4 regions of the Colwellia sp. 6M3 genome follow, and region 3 is predicted to be linked to each of the others. Evidence: predicted binding sites of a transcription regulator. Region 3 holds the regulator's gene; each other region holds the start of a gene.
The links. The regulator LexA, encoded in region 3, represses DNA repair genes until DNA is damaged. The targets are predictions, from matches to a motif close to TACTGTATNNNNATACAGTA.
Positions count from the first base shown of each region.

Region 1 (4,550 bases), on a different contig from region 3:
CAAACTATACGTTCACTTTAGGTATTACTTAACCGATCTGGAGATTGTTTTTATCGGTAATTGATCTTTAGTGTCACTCATCTATTCAAAAAGCTCTAGTGTTACGAGTAAATCCTATTATAAGCACTAAATTTGCAAATAAAGCATTTGATACTGAGCTTGTATATTATGAATTCACCCAAAAAGTTCTAAAAAAATATAAGCCAGTCAGCTACGTTGAGGATTATAATATTGTGGCAACATTAGTTTAATCCTTGATGTTAAATAGGTGACGAAAAATGGTGCTTAGCCTGCTATTTAGCTGTACTGACGTGATGGTTCGATATAGTCAACTGGAACGAATATCTACAGCGTTAAATAACCGGGGATTTGGATAAGCGTTTGCTAAGTAATCGCAATATAACTGCATTAGTTCACTTATCCAAAGTTCAGGATACATAGCAATATAAACATTGAAAATAGCATTAACCAATGTAAATCATTAGTTAGTCATTGGTTAACTGCATTAACCAGAACAAAATTTAGTTCATTAGGTCGTTATGTTTAAAAAAATATTATTAATCTTGTCACTTTTTTGTGTTTCTACATCGTCTTGGGCTGCTGGTCCAGGCAGTATTGATTTAACCAATTCAATATTTGGTCTCACGGCCATCATTCTTTTTTCAATTGCTTACGTGTTGGTTATTGGTGAGGACGTTATACACTTAAGAAAATCCAAACCTGTTCTCGTCGCTGCGGGTATTATTTGGCTAATTATTGGCTGGGTTTATACCCAGCACGGTGTTCCTATTGAGGCAGAAGAAGCCTTTAACCATAACTTGCTTGAATATGCTCAGCTATTATTATTTCTATTAGTAGCAATGACTTATATTAATGCTATGGAAGAGCGCGGTATTTTTGATGGCTTGCGTTTGTGGATGGTGTCAAAAGGCCTAAGTTTGCGCTCTTTGTTCTGGTTGACAGGGGTTTTAGCATTCGCCATTTCTTCTTTTGCTAATAACTTAACTACCGCCATGTTGATGTGCGCCATTATCTTAAAAGTGGCATCCAATGATAAAAAATTTATCAATCTAGCTTGTATTAATATTGTTGTCGCAGCTAACGCCGGTGGTGTTTTTAGTCCGTTTGGTGATATTACAACCTTAATGATTTGGCAATCAGGGCTAGTTAAATTTGAACAATTTATTGTGTTGTTTATTCCATCATTAGTGAACTTTTTAGTGCCAGCAATCATCATGAGCTTTTTCATTTCCAACGAAAAATCGACACCCGATGTCAGTGAAACTTTTCAGATTAAACGCGGAGCAAAAAGGATAGTTGCCCTGTTTATTTTGACCATAGCTACCGCTGTACTATGCCACAGTGTTGTTAACATGCCGCCAGTGTTAGGTATGATGATGGGCTTGGGTTACTTAAAGTTCTTTGGTTTTTATTTACGTATGAGCCTACCACGCTCTTTAGATAAAAAGCGCAATAAAGCAGAAGCTGAAAATGACTCAGAAGAATTGAAAAAGCTAGGCAATATCATACCTTTTGATATTTTTGACAAAATCGCCCGTGCAGAGTGGGACACTTTACTGTTTTTCTACGGCGTAGTGATGTGCGTTGGCGGTTTGGGCTTTATGGGCTACTTAAGCTTAGTTTCTGAAGCGCTATACAGTAATTGGAGTCCAACGTATGCCAACATTGCTGTCGGCGTGCTATCGGCCATTGTAGATAATATTCCTGTCGTATTTGCCGTGTTGAGTATGAACCCAGCGATGGATCTTCAACAATGGCTATTAGTCACCATGACAGCAGGTGTTGGTGGTAGTTTATTGTCAATAGGATCAGCAGCCGGTGTCGCCTTAATGGGACAAACGAAAGGTGTTTATTCCTTTATAGGCCACTTAAAGTGGAGCTGGGTTATCGCGCTAGGTTATGCAGCAAGTATTGGTGTACACTTTTTAATTAATGGCTAAGATGATTTTAGTTTACATAAACTAATTATTTTACAAACAGTTAACTGTCTATAATGACTATAAAAAACAGTGATTATAGACAGTATATTTATTAAATTTTACTCACCAATTATGTCTGCCGAAAATAGTTACATCAAATAACCTTTCAATTCTTAAATCGTCAGTTCTGATGCATATCTTACATATTTTACAAAGCTGAATGGTCCAATTTTATTATTGTTTGATACTCGCGTATTGACGTAATTTTTTTACATGGTAAAGTGACTGTGTTTTTATACAGTTAAGTGTAATTAAGTTAATATAAATACAGTTTATTATTAAATGGAATGATAAATGATTAGAACTCGCCACTCACAGAAAAAGATAATTCATATCGACATGGACTGCTTTTACGCTGCAGTGGAAATGCGTGATAATCCTGAATGGCGTAATGTCCCTATTGCTGTTGGTGGAAACGGACCGCGCAGTGTACTTTGTACTTGTAATTATAAAGCGCGCGAGTTTGGTGTACGTTCAGCTATGCCAAATGCAAGGGCGAAGGCGCTTTGTCCTGAACTTATTATTGTTAATGGTCGAATGTCAGTTTATCAGCAAGTGTCACAACAAATCAGAGCTATATTCCTACGTTACACCGACTTAATTGAGCCTTTGTCACTTGATGAAGCCTATCTTGATGTTACCGACTCTCCTTTGTTTTTTGGCAGTGCTACTTTAATTGCTGAACAAATTCGACGCGATATTTATAATGAGCTAAACCTTACCGCTTCTGCTGGTATTGCCCCTAATAAGTTTTTAGCTAAAATTGCCAGTGATGAAAATAAGCCTAATGGACAATGTGTTGTTGCTCCTGAGGATATTAGTACATTTGTTGAAAACTTGTCGTTGAAAAAAATCCCGGGTATTGGGCCAAAAACCAGTGATAAATTAAAAGCCTATGGCTTTGAAAGTTGCGCAGATGTTAGGGCAAGCTCTGTTGCAAAGCTTCATTCTATTGTTGGTAAGTTTGCTAATGCGTTATTCCAACGAAGCTTTGGTATCGACGATAGAGCGCTTGAAACATCACGTGTTAGAAAGTCACTAGCGATAGAAAAAACAATGGCAGAAGATATTGATTCTATCGAGCAATGCCAAGTGATACTTTTAAGTTTATTTAGCAAGCTTAAATTACGCTTAGCAAAACATGACGATCGGCAAATCAGTAAACAAACGGTAAAAATTAAATTTGCCGACTTTCAGCAAACCACCGTTGATATGCAATCTAAAGATTGTCTTGAAGCTATTTTTCTCGAGCTATTTCAAAAAGCCATGACAAGAGCTAATAATCGAAAAGTTCGATTAATTGGTTTGTCATTGGGCTTTTCTGAGCACAGTAGTATTGATAATCAGAGTCAGCTAGACTTGTTCTAGCTCTGTTCTAGCTCTGTTCTAGCGCTTTTAAATTAACTCACCTTTAATTTTCACATTTTCTTTGTATAGATATCTAAACGGTGCATTAGAATTATGAGTGAATTATTATTTATACTGACTTAATTAAGTAGTATTAATTTTGTTTGTAAGGGTAATATGTAGGCATAGTTTTATTAATGGCTTTTGCGTTTAATCAATATCAAATTCTCAAGTCCAACATACTAAATACAATAGGGTAATTATGTTTAAAAAATCTCTAGTAGCAATAACAATACTTTTGAGTGCTGTTGTGAGCGTGTCAACCAGTGCTCAAGAAATGGCAGAAGCAGAAATAACGGTACAACCTGCAGCGGGTAACGTTTATATGTTACAAGGTCCGGGAGGTAATATTGGTGTATTAGCTACAGATAAAGGTTTATTGCTGGTTGATGATAAATTTGCTCCATTAGCAGAAAAAATTGAAGCCGCGATGAAGGGCATAGAAGATAAAGAGCTTAAGTATGTTATCAACACCCATTTTCATGGCGATCATACTGGTAGTAACAAATTCTTCTCACATAAAGCGCCGATATTTGCTCATGAAAATGTTCGTAATCGTTTGAGTAATAAAACCGATCATCATACTGAAAGTTTACCTGTGGTAACTTACAAAGACGGTATTACTATTTATTTAGATAATGAAGAAGTTCAGTTAACACATTTACCAAAAGGTCATACTGATGGTGACACTTATGTTTACTTTAAAAAAGCCAATGTATTGCATACGGGGGATTTATTTTTTGAAGTTGGTTTTCCTTATGTCGATTTAAAAAGTGGCGGCAGTGTTAAAGGGTATTTAGCCGGTGTTAAACACATGCTAAAAAATACACCTGATGATGTGGTAATTATTCCAGGGCACGGCAATTTAACCGACAAAAAGAGTTTATTAGCCTTTGCTGAAATGATGGAGTTTAGTATTAATAAAGTTTCTACAGCATTGGCCGCAGGCAAATCTGAGCAGCAAATACTTACCGACGGTATTGGTGAAAAATATAAACATTTGTCTTGGGCATTTATTACTGAAGAAAAATGGCTTAAAACCTTAGTCGCAGATTTGCAGTAAGTAACAATTTTACAAGGTAATATAACGGGGCAATATTAATCAATACCTACTCGAAAAAATGTAAAGTATTGATGAAGCAT
Region 1 covers NZ_JACGWF010000056.1:9,151-13,700, forward strand. Annotated here, with positions in the region: gene nhaD (sodium:proton antiporter NhaD) at 540-1,961, shown strand; gene dinB (DNA polymerase IV) at 2,295-3,368, shown strand; gene H4J50_RS12555 (MBL fold metallo-hydrolase) at 3,610-4,470, shown strand.
Region 1: the regulator LexA is predicted to act here: its motif matches at 2,224-2,243, upstream of dinB (DNA polymerase IV).

Region 2 (4,550 bases), on a different contig from region 3:
ATGGCAAACACGCCATAAAGCACTTGTTCAATAAGGTTTATTTTCACAAACCAATAACGTTGAAATTCACTGACAAACATGAAAATAACAAAAAAGACAATGAAACTAATAATGCTGCTTCTAAAACCGCTGAAAAACTGAATCAAGCGAAACTCCAAAATACAAAGTCGACAAAGCTGACTTTTTTATGCTGCAAAACCAGCAACAAAATTTATAATAAAAAATGAGTTTTGGTTAATCGCAATAAAGGCCATTTCGATCTTAGGCTTTTAATCGGCGGATATTCCAACACTCTGTTCTTTTTCTTCTTGTTTTAATTCTACCTGCTCTATTTTTTCAAAACGACTACTAATTTTATCTGCCGAAGTATGAATTTGTTTTACGTCACTTGCGGCCTGATCTATGTGTTTTGCTAAATTAGCAAAACGGCCTTTAAAACGTGAAAAATCAGTAGAAAGATGAGACAAATGCGCTTGAATCACATGAATTTGTTTACGGGTGGCTTCATCTTTTAATACCGAACGTGCCGTGGTTAAAATAGCCATTAAAGTGGTTGGTGAAGCTAACCACACGCGCTTTTTGTTAGCATAGTCAACGAGATCGCTGTGGTGGGCATGTATCTCTGCGAAAATGGCTTCAGCAGGAATAAACATTACCGCACCATCAGCGGTTTCTTTTTCAATTAGGTATTTATCACTAATATCATTGATATGTTTTTTAATATCTAGCTTAAATTGTCGTTCTGCAGCTTTACGCTCAAATTCACCTAAGGTGTTGTCAGCCATTTTTTTATAACTTTCGAGAGGGAATTTAGAGTCTACAACAACATTACCTGTTGGCTTAGGTAGAAATAGAATACAGTCGGCAATTTTACCATTTGATAAGGTGTGCTGTAGCGCAAAATGTTGCTCAGGTAACACATTTCGAATTAAAGCATTTAGTTGTACTTCGCCAAAGGCACCACGCGAACGTTTGTCTGACAACACTTCCTGTAAACTCACCACATTGGAAGAAAGCTCGGTGATTTTTTTCTGTGCATCATCAATTAAAGCTAAACGTTGGAGAATATCGTTAAATGTTTTGGTGGTCTTTTCAAAGCCATCCGCTAAGCGCTTCTCTACCTGACCACTAATATCTTTTAATCGATTATCTGTTGATACGGTTAAATCATCAATTCGTTTCGCCATTTGTTCACTAGACAAATGCAGCGATTTAGCCATTTCTTCTCGACCTAGCTTAGATGTGGCGGTTAGTTGCGTCGTGAGCTGCTCTGTGGCATTACGTTGATTATTGCTAAACGTAACATGATGTTCATATAACGTTTTTTTAAGCTGTTCATTATGGCTGTACAATTGTTGTGCTTGTTTTTCGCCTTGCTCACCATGTTGACGTAATAACTTTAATTTAAAATCCGAAATTTGCTGCTCAAAGTAGGTTTTTAGTTCACTTTGCTGAGTAGCTAATTGCTGATGATTAAAGTTTAATTGTTGCTGCAATTGCTGTTGATTACTGGCATTAACTTCGTAGCTTAAGTTTACTTTTTCTATCAGTTGTTGCAAAAGTTGCTGCTGAGCTTCAAATGAATTGTGGTTAGTTTTTATTTTTTTAAACAAAAACAACACAATAATGACTACGCTTAACAGTAACACTAGCGCAACTAAAATTAAGGTAGGGAAGTTTTCTAAGGCTAACCAGGGAGAATTAACTATTGAATTCATTACATTGCCAAACACTGTAAGTATGAACAGTTATTAAAGCATACTTTATTGATAAGGTTAATAGTTATTTACTTTACGCCGTGTAGGCACTGAAATAGTTTAGCTAACTTTATTTCAGTTATTGTTATAAATAAGCGATATAAAAAAACGCCCATAATGAGCGTTTTATCTATACTAAATAGCTAAATTAAAAGTTACTTAGCTTTTAACTTGCTATCAAGCTCTTCAATTTTTGCTTGCCAAATTGCTGGGCCTGTTACATGTGCTGACTCACCTAAGCTATCAACAGCAACCGTTACCGGCATATCTTCAACAACAAATTCATAAATGGCTTCCATTCCCATGTCTTCAAAAGCGACAACTCTTGCTTTCTTTATCGCTTTAGAAACCAAATAAGCAGCTCCACCAACGGCCATCAAATAAACCGATTTGTGGTTTTTAATACATTCGACAGTTTCTGGGCCACGTTCAGCTTTACCTATGGTGCCAAGTAAGCCAGTTTCAGAAAGCATCATTTCTGTGAATTTATCCATACGTGTTGCTGTTGTAGGACCTGCTGGTCCTACGGCTTCATCACCGATGGCATCAACTGGGCCAACGTAATAAATAAATTTATCAGTAAAATCAACTGGTAGCTTTTCGCCAGCCGCTAACATTTCTTGAATACGTTTATGAGCAGCGTCACGGCCAGTTAAAATTGTACCGCTAAGCAATACTGTTTCACCGGTTTTCCATTCACCAATATCAGCTTTTGATAGTTCATCAACATTAACACGACGAACATTTTCGCCCACTTCCCAAGTAATTTCAGGCCAGTCTTCTAATTTAGGTGGTGTTAAGTCTGCAGGACCTGAGCCATCAAGGTGAAAATGTACATGGCGAGTTGCGGCACAGTTTGGGATCATAACAACAGGTTTTGATGCCGCATGCGTTGGCACTGACATAATTTTAATATCAACAACGGTTGTTAAACCGCCAAGACCTTGAGCACCGATACCTAGTTTATTTACGCGGTCATAAATTTCTAAACGCAATTCTTCTTCTGCATTTTCAGGACCACGGTCGATAAGCTCTTGAATATTTACCGGTTCCATCAAGCTTTCTTTAGCTAAAACACCGGCTTTTTCGGCCGTACCACCAATACCTATACCTAACATACCCGGTGGACACCAACCCGCGCCCATTGTAGGTAAGGTTTTAACAACCCAGTCTGCAATAGAGTCACTTGGGTTTAACATCGCCATTTTAGCTTTATTTTCGCTACCGCCGCCTTTAGCCGCTATCATTACATCGATTTGGTCACCTGGTACCATTTCAATATGAACAACGGCAGGAGTATTATCTTTAGTGTTAATTCGTTTGCCAGCAGGGTCAGAAACAATTGATGCACGTAGTGGATTATCAGGATTAAGATAAGCTCGACGAGTACCTTCATCGACCATTTGTTGCACTGTCATGTCGGTGTTATCCCACTGTACAGCCATCCCTACTTTTACAAAGCAGGTAACAATGCCGGTATCTTGACATATAGGTCGTTTACCATGAGCTGACATACGAGAGTTAATTAAAATTTGCGCAATGGCATCTTTAGCTGCCTGACTTTCTTCTTTATGATAAGCCTTTTCAAGCGCTTGAATAAAGTCTAACGGATGGTAATAAGAAATATATTGCAATGCATCTGCAACACTTTCGATTAAATCTTGTTGTTTAATAATAGCCATAACGGTCTCTTTTTGTTAATTGGGCGAGAGAAGAGTTGAAAGTTATAAATTTGCCGATATCATACCTTGCTTGTTAAATAGCTACCAGTATCAAATAGTCTAATAAATTACATCATATAACCCTGAAGTGATTTAAACATGGTCATTAAGCCAATGGTAATGGCATTAGGTATAATGACTAAACATAAATTGTGTGAGAATACTTTGCCAACTAATTCAGTAAAACAACTATCAAGTTCATTAACAGCTAAATTATTTACCCATGAATTAGCGTTTTGTAGCCAATCTCTGTTTTCTGCAATTGCCGAACAACCTTGGGCAATGTGGTTAGATTCGTGTGAAAGTCAGCACATTGATAGCCGTTATGACATTTTAGTTTGGCAACCTACGATAACATTGACCACCAATGGCAAAATCACCACCGTCAAAAACATTCAAGACAATAGCCAATATAACAGTGAAGAAGACCCACTATTACTATTAAAGCGTGAACAACAAGTCAGTTTTGAAAATATAATTTTAACACCCCAAGAACTGCCATTTAAAGGCGGGGCTCTTGGTTATTTCGCATACGATCTAGGCAAACGTTTCGAAGTAATACAACAACAAAATAATAAAGATATTGATATACCTGAAATGGCGGTAGGTATTTATCATCAAGCCTTAATTTTTGACCGAAAATTACAGCAAGTTTGGATGTTATGTCTCGATAATAAAAGAGCCGAAATCACCCAGTTTTTTAACTTAGCAATAAAACAAACACACCAACAAAGTACTCAGGACAACGCTGCCTCTTTAGTAAATAAAAATATAAAGCAAAATAATTTCAAGCTTACAACGCCTTGGCAATCAAATATGAGTCAAGAGCAGTATCACGATAAATTTCAGCAAGTTCAAAACTATTTACTTTCTGGTGATTGTTATCAAATCAATTTAGCACAGCGTTTCACAGCCCAATACACCGGCAATGAGTTTCAAGCATATTGCGCCCTTCGACACGAAAACAAAGCGCCCTTTTCCGCATTTTTACGTTTTGATAGCAATGCGGTTTTAAGTATTTCACCTGAGCGTTTCTTGCAATTAGTTGATAAAAAAGTACAAAGTAAACCGA
Region 2 covers NZ_JACGWF010000048.1:25,983-30,532, forward strand. Annotated here, with positions in the region: gene H4J50_RS11590 (GGDEF domain-containing protein) at 1-146, opposite strand, end outside; gene H4J50_RS11595 (DNA recombination protein RmuC) at 270-1,718, opposite strand; gene H4J50_RS11600 (fumarate hydratase) at 1,913-3,439, opposite strand; gene pabB (aminodeoxychorismate synthase component I) at 3,614-4,550, shown strand, end outside.
Region 2: the regulator LexA is predicted to act here: its motif matches at 1,731-1,750, upstream of H4J50_RS11595 (DNA recombination protein RmuC).

Region 3 (4,550 bases):
AAATAAAATTATTAAGCAAAGCCTATAAATAAAAATATTAATCCAATAAGCCCTTTACGGCAGTGCTAATATGACTCACAACGGCTCTAACACTCTCCATTCTTGCGTAGCCAGTTCGGCAAAGTAATACAATTTCGCGCATAGGCTGTGGATGTTGAAACGGAATATAATGTATATGTTTTTGTGGTGCATAATTCATAGTCGCAAGCTGCGGCATTAATGTAATTCCCATATTACTTGCCACCATGTAACGTAAAGTTTCAAGGCTGGTGGCTCGAAAACTATGATCTTCTTCAGCCCCAGCACTAAAACAATAACCCATAGCTTGGTCTCTTAAACAATGCCCATCTTCTAAAGTAAGAATTTTTTGATTGTGCAAATCATCAAACGTTACAGTAGATCTGTTAGCGAGTGGATGTGATGCAGACGTTGTCATGACTAAAGGCTCAGTAAATAAATCATATCGTTCAAAACGTGCCATTTCTGGTAGCCAAGGCAAAATTAAAATATCGAGCTTGCCTGTTTCCAACTGTTGTAATAAATCTTGGGTTCTATTTTCATGAAGATAGAAGTTTATTTTTGTTAGGTTACTGTTCAAGGTCGGCATAATATGCGGCAGTATATAAGGCGCTAGCGTGGGAATTAAACCTATGTGCAAATCACCCGAAAGGGGATCTAATAAAGCTTTAGCCGCTTCTTCAAAGTTATTTGCTGCGTTCAGTACTTGCTGGGCTTGTTGAACGAGTTTTTCGCCTGCCGGCGTTAGCATTACGTTACGAGGTTGTCGCTCAATTAGCGTTAACTTAAGTCGTTGTTCTAACTTCTGAATTTGCCCACTTAAGGTAGGCTGGCTTACAAAGCAAGCCTCTGCTGCATGTCCAAAGTGCTTGTATTGCGCGATAGCTGTTAAGTATTCGAGATCTCGTATTTTTATCATTGTTAAAATCTATGGCAATAAGAAATTTAATAGTTAATAGATTTTAACTTAAGCACATAGCTTTGGCTACATTGCACTAAATATGTAATGAGCTCAAAGGGCTGTAGCCATTTACTTAAAAAGAGTGAATGCAGAGAAGTAAATTTTCAGTGCAAAATATATTAATTCTTATAATGAGCTTGTTCGTTTTGAATCAACTAAACACCATCATTAGTTTTATCTTGCCTGTTGAAAACCCAAAGATACTCAATTCAATCACTCATTAAAAAACTCATCACCAGCCTGATAAATTATACCCATAAGTTATTTTGAGCGGTGAGGTTAGTGGTTTCATCACCCGTATTAACGACACCTTTGGGCTCTATTATCATAATTTTACATTCTTTATTAGCAACGGGCTTATGTTCAATACCTTTAGGTATTACAAATAATTCGCCCGAGGATAGGGTGACAACACCATCTGGTAATTCGATATTAAGCTCACCTTCAATCACAATAAAAACCTCATCAGTATCAGGGTGGTTATGCCAAACAAACTCACCTTCAACTTTAACTAATTTAAATTGATAATCATTCATTTCAGCGATTACACGAGGGGACCAATGGTCGGAAAATTTAGTAAACTTATCTTTAAAATTAATGACTTTAGATTGCATTTTTACTCCGATGGAATTTAGCACTATGGCAATACTACATTATTCAATAATCTTAAAACCATCAATGCCTGAATTAATCTATTTATCATTGATAAAATTGATTTGTCGATGGCATGTTTAAACAATAAAAAACGCTAACTTTCATTAAAATCAGCTTACTCGCTTATTCATTGAACAATAAGATCTTGCGTTTACTCTAAGCCTGTATACAATAACAGTAATACTGTTTAAAAATACAGGCTTAACCTTCAGTCGCTTAAGGAATATAAATGCGCCCTTTAACACCAAGACAACAGCAGATATTTGATCTGATTAGAGAAAAAATTTCAGATACAGGTATGCCACCAACGCGAGCTGAAATTGCGACTAACTTTGGCTTTAAGTCAGCCAATGCAGCAGAAGAGCATTTAAAAGCATTAGCTAAAAAGGGCTATATAGAAATGCTGCCCGGTACATCACGCGGTATTCGCCTTGCAGAAGAATTTATACAAGAAGATGGATTACCACTTGTAGGGCGAGTTGCAGCAGGAGAGCCTATTTTAGCGCAAGAGCATGTAGAGCAGCACTATAAAATTGATGGCAGTCTATTTCATCCTGCGGCTGATTATTTATTACGTGTTAGCGGCGAAAGTATGAAAAATATAGGTATTTTTGATGGTGACCTATTAGCGGTTCATCAAACAACAGATGTACAAAATGGCCAAGTAATTGTTGCTCGTGTTGAAGATGATGTTACGGTTAAGCGCTTTAAACGTGAAGGCAATGTGGTTTATTTACATGCTGAAAACGACGATTTTTCACCTATTAAAGTAGATTTAACATCTCAACAATTTAATATTGAAGGGTTGGCAGTGGGTGTAATTCGATCGGCCGATTGGATGTAATCACTTATTCATCTACTTTAATTATTTTCTATTCATTTCCCGTAACATTAAGCAGATTTAAACTAAGCGTTTAAATCTGCTTTTGCTTATATTTGGTCATACATTATCCCACTTACTTTTTTAAACTGAGTTATTGTGCTATTCGCTCGTAAAATCGGCTTTATGCAGGTTTTTTATACAGCGCATTGTGTGGCTGATTATTTATTATTCAGTACAAAAAAACATCTCAGAACAAAAAACAAACATTCTACATACCCTTTTAAAAATGGACGCTTCGCTTAGTTTAGGGTTAATACTCTATTGTATTTATTGGTTTTTATTTTTCATGCTTTTGAAATTTTAATTTGACCCCGATCAAGTTTTAAGTAATTCTAGTCTAGAAAACGTACAAACATAACAATAGGGCGTAATTGACGGTTGTCTGTTAATGCGTCACTTAAATAATAATAAATGTATGCGCAAAACAGTCAGCTTTCATGATGAATCTGTGTTGTTTTGCCTCAAAAGGGTGAAGGAGATGTCGAGTGAAGAGACGTAACCTAGGTTTGCTGTTGCTAGGGGGCTTGTTGTCCAGTTCGGTTTGGGCAGATATGCCACTGAATTTGACCAAGGGCGTTACGGATGTCAGTAGAGACGTATATGATTTACATATGCTGGTACTCTATATCTGTACTGCTATTGGTGTTGTGGTATTTGGTGCCATGTTTTGGTCTATGGTTTTTCACCGTAAATCAAAAGGCTTTAAACCATCAACCTTCCATGAAAGCACAAAAGTTGAAATTCTTTGGACGGCAATTCCTGTCGTTATTCTAATCGCGATGGCTGTTCCTGCCACTATTACGCTCATTGATATGGAAAATAACGATGATGCGGATTTGACGATTCAAGTTACTGGTTCTCAGTGGAAATGGCATTATAAGTATTTCGATCAAGATATCGAATTCTATTCAGTACTTTCTACTCCACGCGAACAGTATGAAAACCAAGACGGTACTTCAGCAGAGAAAGGTGAAAACTACCTGTTAGAAGTTGATCGTCATTTAGTTATTCCAACCAATAAAAAAGTACGGTTTGTTATTACTTCTGATGATGTTATTCACGCTTGGTGGGTACCGGCATTTGCGGTTAAACAAGATGCTAACCCTGGCTTTATTAATGAAGCTTGGACGAAAGTAGATGAACCCGGTATTTATCGCGGCCAATGTGCTGAGTTGTGTGGTAAAGATCACGGCTTTATGCCGATTGTGGTTGAAGTTAAATCAGAAGCTGATTATGCAATTTGGCTTGATGATCAAAAACAATTGAAGGCAAATGCAGCAGCAGCTGAAGCGGCTTCATTAAATGCTTCTGTTCCTCTAGAAGAGCTAATGCAACTCGGTGAAACAACCTACACTGCTTATTGTGCAGCTTGTCACCAAGTTAGCGGTCAAGGTTTACCTCCAGCATTTCCTGCCCTTAAAGGCAGTGCTGTTGCTACAACAGGTCCAGCTAGTGAGCACATAGATATAGTGTTTAACGGTAAAGCTGGTACAGGTATGCAAGGTTACGGCAAGCAATTAAGCTTAAAAGAAATTGCTGCAGTCGTTACTTACGAGCGTAATGCTTGGGGTAACAATACGGGTGATGCTGTGCAAGCTGCTGATGTAAAAGCAGTGTCGGGCGCCGCAAGTACCGGTATTTTAGATGTTGTTGAAGATGTAGTAGAAGATGTAACAGAGCAAGTTACTGACGTTATTGACGACATTATGCCTGAAGAAGATTTAGCCAAGGTTTATAGCAAAGATGAATTAATGACCATGGGTGAAGAAGTTTACATGACCGCATGTGCTGCATGTCATCAAGCGAGTGGAGCTGGTATGGCACCAGTATTTCCAGCACTTAAAGATAGTGTAATTGCTAAGGGCGACGTAACAGTTCATATCGACATGGTTCTCAATGGTAGCAAGAAAAATCCAGCAATGGCTGCATTTTCTGGCCAATTAACTAAAACGCAAATTGCTGCGGTTGTAACTTATGAGCGTAATGCTTGGGGTAACAACACCGGTGATTTAGTCCAGCCAGCAGATGTTGCTG
Region 3 covers NZ_JACGWF010000023.1:21,407-25,956, forward strand. Annotated here, with positions in the region: gene oxyR (DNA-binding transcriptional regulator OxyR) at 38-937, opposite strand; gene H4J50_RS07165 (cupin domain-containing protein) at 1,228-1,593, opposite strand; gene lexA (transcriptional repressor LexA) at 1,863-2,477, shown strand; gene coxB (cytochrome c oxidase subunit II) at 3,068-4,550, shown strand, end outside.

Region 4 (4,550 bases), on a different contig from region 3:
GGTTATGCCTGAAGTAATGGCGAAAAGTGATGCGCCAGTTTGGTTTCTACGACCACAAAACAGTTTAACAACCCGAAAAACTGACGTATTTTACGATTTTATGAAGTCGCTATTTATTGATTGCTAATCAACAAATGTTAGCTATTTCTGTAATATTAATTAATCGGCTTTTTTTTCCAAGTACTAGACTTTTTAGCTTTTGATTTTCGCTTAAAAGCCACTTTGGGCAACTGTGCAAAAGATTGCTGTTCCGACTGCTTAATCATCTCGGCTATCGTTAACGTTAACGGGCTGATTAAATCTTCATAGCGACTTTTTTTCTCACTGATGTTGGTGAGTGTTGCCTCCCAATGTGCGGTCATATCGGGTAATGTTGCAGCCATAGGCAGTGCATTAATTAAGGATGCTCCAATAGCCGTTGCATGAATATTCTTGCCTTTACGCTCTAAATATCCACGTTTAAATAACAAATCAATAATGCCTGCACGGGTTGCTTCAGTACCTAAACCATCGGTTTCACGTAACATTTTTTTGATTGTATTGTCGCTGACATAACGAGCGATACCTGTCATGGCACTTAATAGGCTAGCATCAGTAAATTGTTTAGGTGCTTGTGTCATTCGACTGATTAATTCACCATGAAGACATTGTAGTTGCTCGCCCTTTACCAGCTTAGGCAATGATTGATGTGTTAGCTGGCATTCAGTATTTTCATCACTTTGATCGACTTTATTAGATTTACTTTTCGTGCGCTGAAATAACACTTTCCAGCCTTGAGCTATAGGCGTTTTAGCATTAGCACTGAATGTACCCCCGGCAATTAACACGCTAATTCGAGACTGGTTATATTGATAGACAGGATAAAACTGTGCCAAATATTGCCTTACAATAAGAAAATAAATTTTCTTTTCAAACGGGTTCAAGGTTAATTTATTGGCAGATTTTTCAGTTGGTATAATGGCATGATGCGCTGTAACTTTGGCGTTATTCCATGCTTTACTTTTTAACGAACTATCAGCATCTTGTGCAAACTTGGCATAGGTTTCATCGGCGTTAGCTAACATGGCTATAATGCCTTTAGCTTGAGCATGATGTTCTTTCGGTAAATAGCGACAATCTGAGCGAGGGTATGTGATCAACTTGTGCTTTTCATACAAGGCCTGACAAACATCGAGTACCAGTTTCGCGTTTAATGAATATATTTTGGCTGCATCAATCTGTAAAGACGATAAATTATAAGGCAACGGCGCAGCCTGTTTTTTCTGTTGTTCGTCAACCTCACTCACTACCGCAGTTTGATTATTAATGCGGCTGACCACGTTTTCCGCTAAAGCTTTATTGAGTACGCGCCCTTCTTCATCCATATAAGGCTGACAAGCGTCACTGGGTTGCCACTTTGCAATAAACTTTGCCTGACTATCAGTTTGTAAGTGTGCGTGTACATCATAAAAGTTTTTCGCAATAAAGTTGTCTATTTCTTGTTGGCGTCTAACCACTAAACCTAGCAGCGGCGTTTGCACCCTGCCCACAGATAATACGCTATTAAAGCCAGCTTTTTGCCCTTGTAAGGTATAAGCCCGAGTTAAGTTTATGCCATACAGCCAATCAGCCCGAGAACGTGCCAGGGCAGAAATAGATAATGGCATATAAAGTTGATTGCTTTGTAAGTTAGCGAGCGATCTTTTTACGGCAGGTAAGTTTAAATCACTGATCAATAACCGTTGAATATTCTGCTTTTTCTGTGCCGGTACTTTTAGAAAATCGATGACTTCATCAACCAATAGCTGGCCTTCTCGGTCAGGGTCACCAGCATGTATTATTTCGTCAGCCTGTTTAACGAGTTTTCTTAAAACCGTGAGCTGTGCACGGGTTTGTGTTTTTGGCTTAAGTTGCCATTGCTCAGGCACTATAGGCAAGTGCGCCATTTGCCATTTTTTAAACGCTGGATCGTAGTTTTCAGGATTTGCTTGTTCAAGAATATGGCCAATACACCAACTCACTACATCGCCATTAGCAAGCGCGATATAGCCTTGATGATTTTTTTGAGGTTTAGGGAGAGCGGCAGCTATAGCTCGACCTAAACTTGGCTTTTCAGCGATATATAGTTTCAAAGTGTATACTTGTTTAAAGAGTTGTAACGGATAAACCTTTTATTAGCCTAGCACCTTAAACTGTTTATTTATACAGTAAATTAAAGTAACTCAGATATTATAGCTAAATATTCTCCTGTTAGTTAAGTTATGCTACTTTCCTTATTTATAAAAACAACATCAAAAGAGCCCATAATGCCAAGCCTTGAGACAAATCGATGCCCTTTATGCCAACAAAGTAATTTTTGTGCTGTAAATGCGGATACTCCGTGTTGGTGCACAAAAAGTGAAGTTAAACCCGAATTACTGAGTGAAGTACCACAAACATTATTGGGTAAGTCGTGCATTTGTAAAAAGTGTATTGATAAGTTTAACTTCGACAACATTGTCGATAAGTCTTAACCAGTTACAATAACGTGTTAGTATCTTTTTTATAAAAAATTATTTAATTTAATCAATAACAAGGGGGATTTTGTGTCATATAACAATAAAAAACAAGACACTATATTTAGCTCTATTACTACACCATTAGGCGATGAACTTACTTGGCGCTTGGAAGAGCAGCAGTCAGTATTACTGACCGAGTTTTCATGGGAAAAGAAAGAGCGAATTTTAACTATTTTACGTCGTATATTTAATGATGAATGGCATAAAAAAAATATTAAAAAAGCGCCAAAATCACTTAAATATGAACTGGGTGAATTAGCTAACCTAAATAAGGAACAGATAATTTTTACCAAGCCTGCTACTGAAGAGTTTCCTGCGTTGGCAGTTATCTGGTGGCCCTGGGGGCATGGAGCAACTTATTCTATGCGTATAAAAATACTCAACAGTAATTATGATGACGCGGCGCTCAAGTTAGGCCAAGCCAACTTATTGCAGAAAATTGTTCAGCGCATAAAATTAAGATAACCCATTAGTTCACTTGTTAGCGGCAATATTTTAGCTACAATTATTGTAATTAAATTTATTGTTGCTGGATGATAGTATGCTCACATTAACATTATATTATGCTACAAACAGAAACCACCTTGGTGATCGCTGGTCTCCTGATAGTTACGGACAAGACTTTAGTGCTGATCGGGCTAACAATTTACGCTTTGGGCACGTTAGTGTTGATGTTAGTGCTAATAAAGTAAAAGAACACCTGAATGATAGTGTTGATAATCGCACCGGGGATGGGGAAAGCTTAGCGGGTTATATTGAGAAAAAACTGCGTAAGAAACACCTTATATCTGCATTTGAAGAACCTGAAGATCTTAAGGGGACAAAAAATTCACCACTACCCTCTATCAAAGCTTTTCAAGCACTCAAAAAACAAATGGAATCGAAAAAAGATCTCGTCGTTTTTATCCATGGCTTTAATGTAGATTGGTTTGAAGCGGTCTCTTCAGCTTTAGCCCTAGAGTTGATGCTAAACCGCCATTCTCATGATGACGACGAGCAAAAAGATACCAGTGTGTTTTTGTTTTCTTGGCCTTCAAATGGCGCAATGATGAAAAATAAAGCTTACTTATCTGATCGTAACGATGCAAGAGACTCAAGTATCGCAGTAGCACGTGGTTTTCTTAAATTACGCGATTTCCTGATGACTCTCAGACCCACTCATAAAGACCCTTTGATTGAAGAATGTGGTCAACAATTGCATTTACTTTGCCACTCAATGGGTAATTATGTTTTACAGCATGCTTTAGTTTCATTAGATAAACTCAACAACCACAAACACTTTCCGCAATTGTTTCAGCATATATTTATGTGTGCACCTGATGTTGACGATAATATTTTCGAAGAAGATCGCCCGATGGTTAATTTGCATAGGCTAGCAAAGCAAGTCACGGTTTATTACAACAATGGTGATTTAGCGATGTATATTTCTGATTACACCAAAGGTAATACAGATAGACTAGGACATAACGGTACGGCTAGACCTATGCAGTTACACAACAAAGTCAGCCAAGTAAACTGTTCTAAAATTGTTGGCGGTATAACTGAGCATAGCTATTATTTATGGGCCACGGTTAACGAAGATATTAGGCAGAGTATTGACGGCATTCCTTACGAAGATAGTACCCGAAATAGACAGTGTAAATCGGCACAAGTATGGCGATTAACCTAAATAGTACTACTTTAATGGTTAAAGCTAATATGTAAGTTTTAAAAACTAAGCGGGTTTATGAGTACTGCTTAGTTTATCTTAATACATTACCAATAAACTGATTTTAACTGCTCAACACTTTTCTCTTGAAAACCTATACTTGCTTACTTTTGATACTCCTTTTTACATTTTCTAATGAACATTACCTTATAGGCTTTGTCTACACACTAGTATATAAACTTTGGGCTGGCTTGGCTGGCTGAATAACGCGTTAACGAATAATGGCATTAACAAATAACCGCCACCGCATTTGCTCAATATAATTGTTAAGGATAAATATGACTAGAGTATTAAAAATCATCAGT
Region 4 covers NZ_JACGWF010000014.1:5,246-9,795, reverse strand. Annotated here, with positions in the region: gene H4J50_RS04930 (LysR family transcriptional regulator) at 1-127, shown strand, start outside; gene H4J50_RS04925 (DNA topoisomerase III) at 156-2,111, opposite strand; gene H4J50_RS04920 (cysteine-rich CWC family protein) at 2,286-2,492, shown strand; gene H4J50_RS04915 (hypothetical protein) at 2,565-3,002, shown strand; gene H4J50_RS04910 (alpha/beta hydrolase) at 3,079-4,206, shown strand; gene H4J50_RS04905 (thiol:disulfide interchange protein DsbA/DsbL) at 4,524-4,550, shown strand, end outside.
Region 4: the regulator LexA is predicted to act here: its motif matches at 2,170-2,189, upstream of H4J50_RS04925 (DNA topoisomerase III).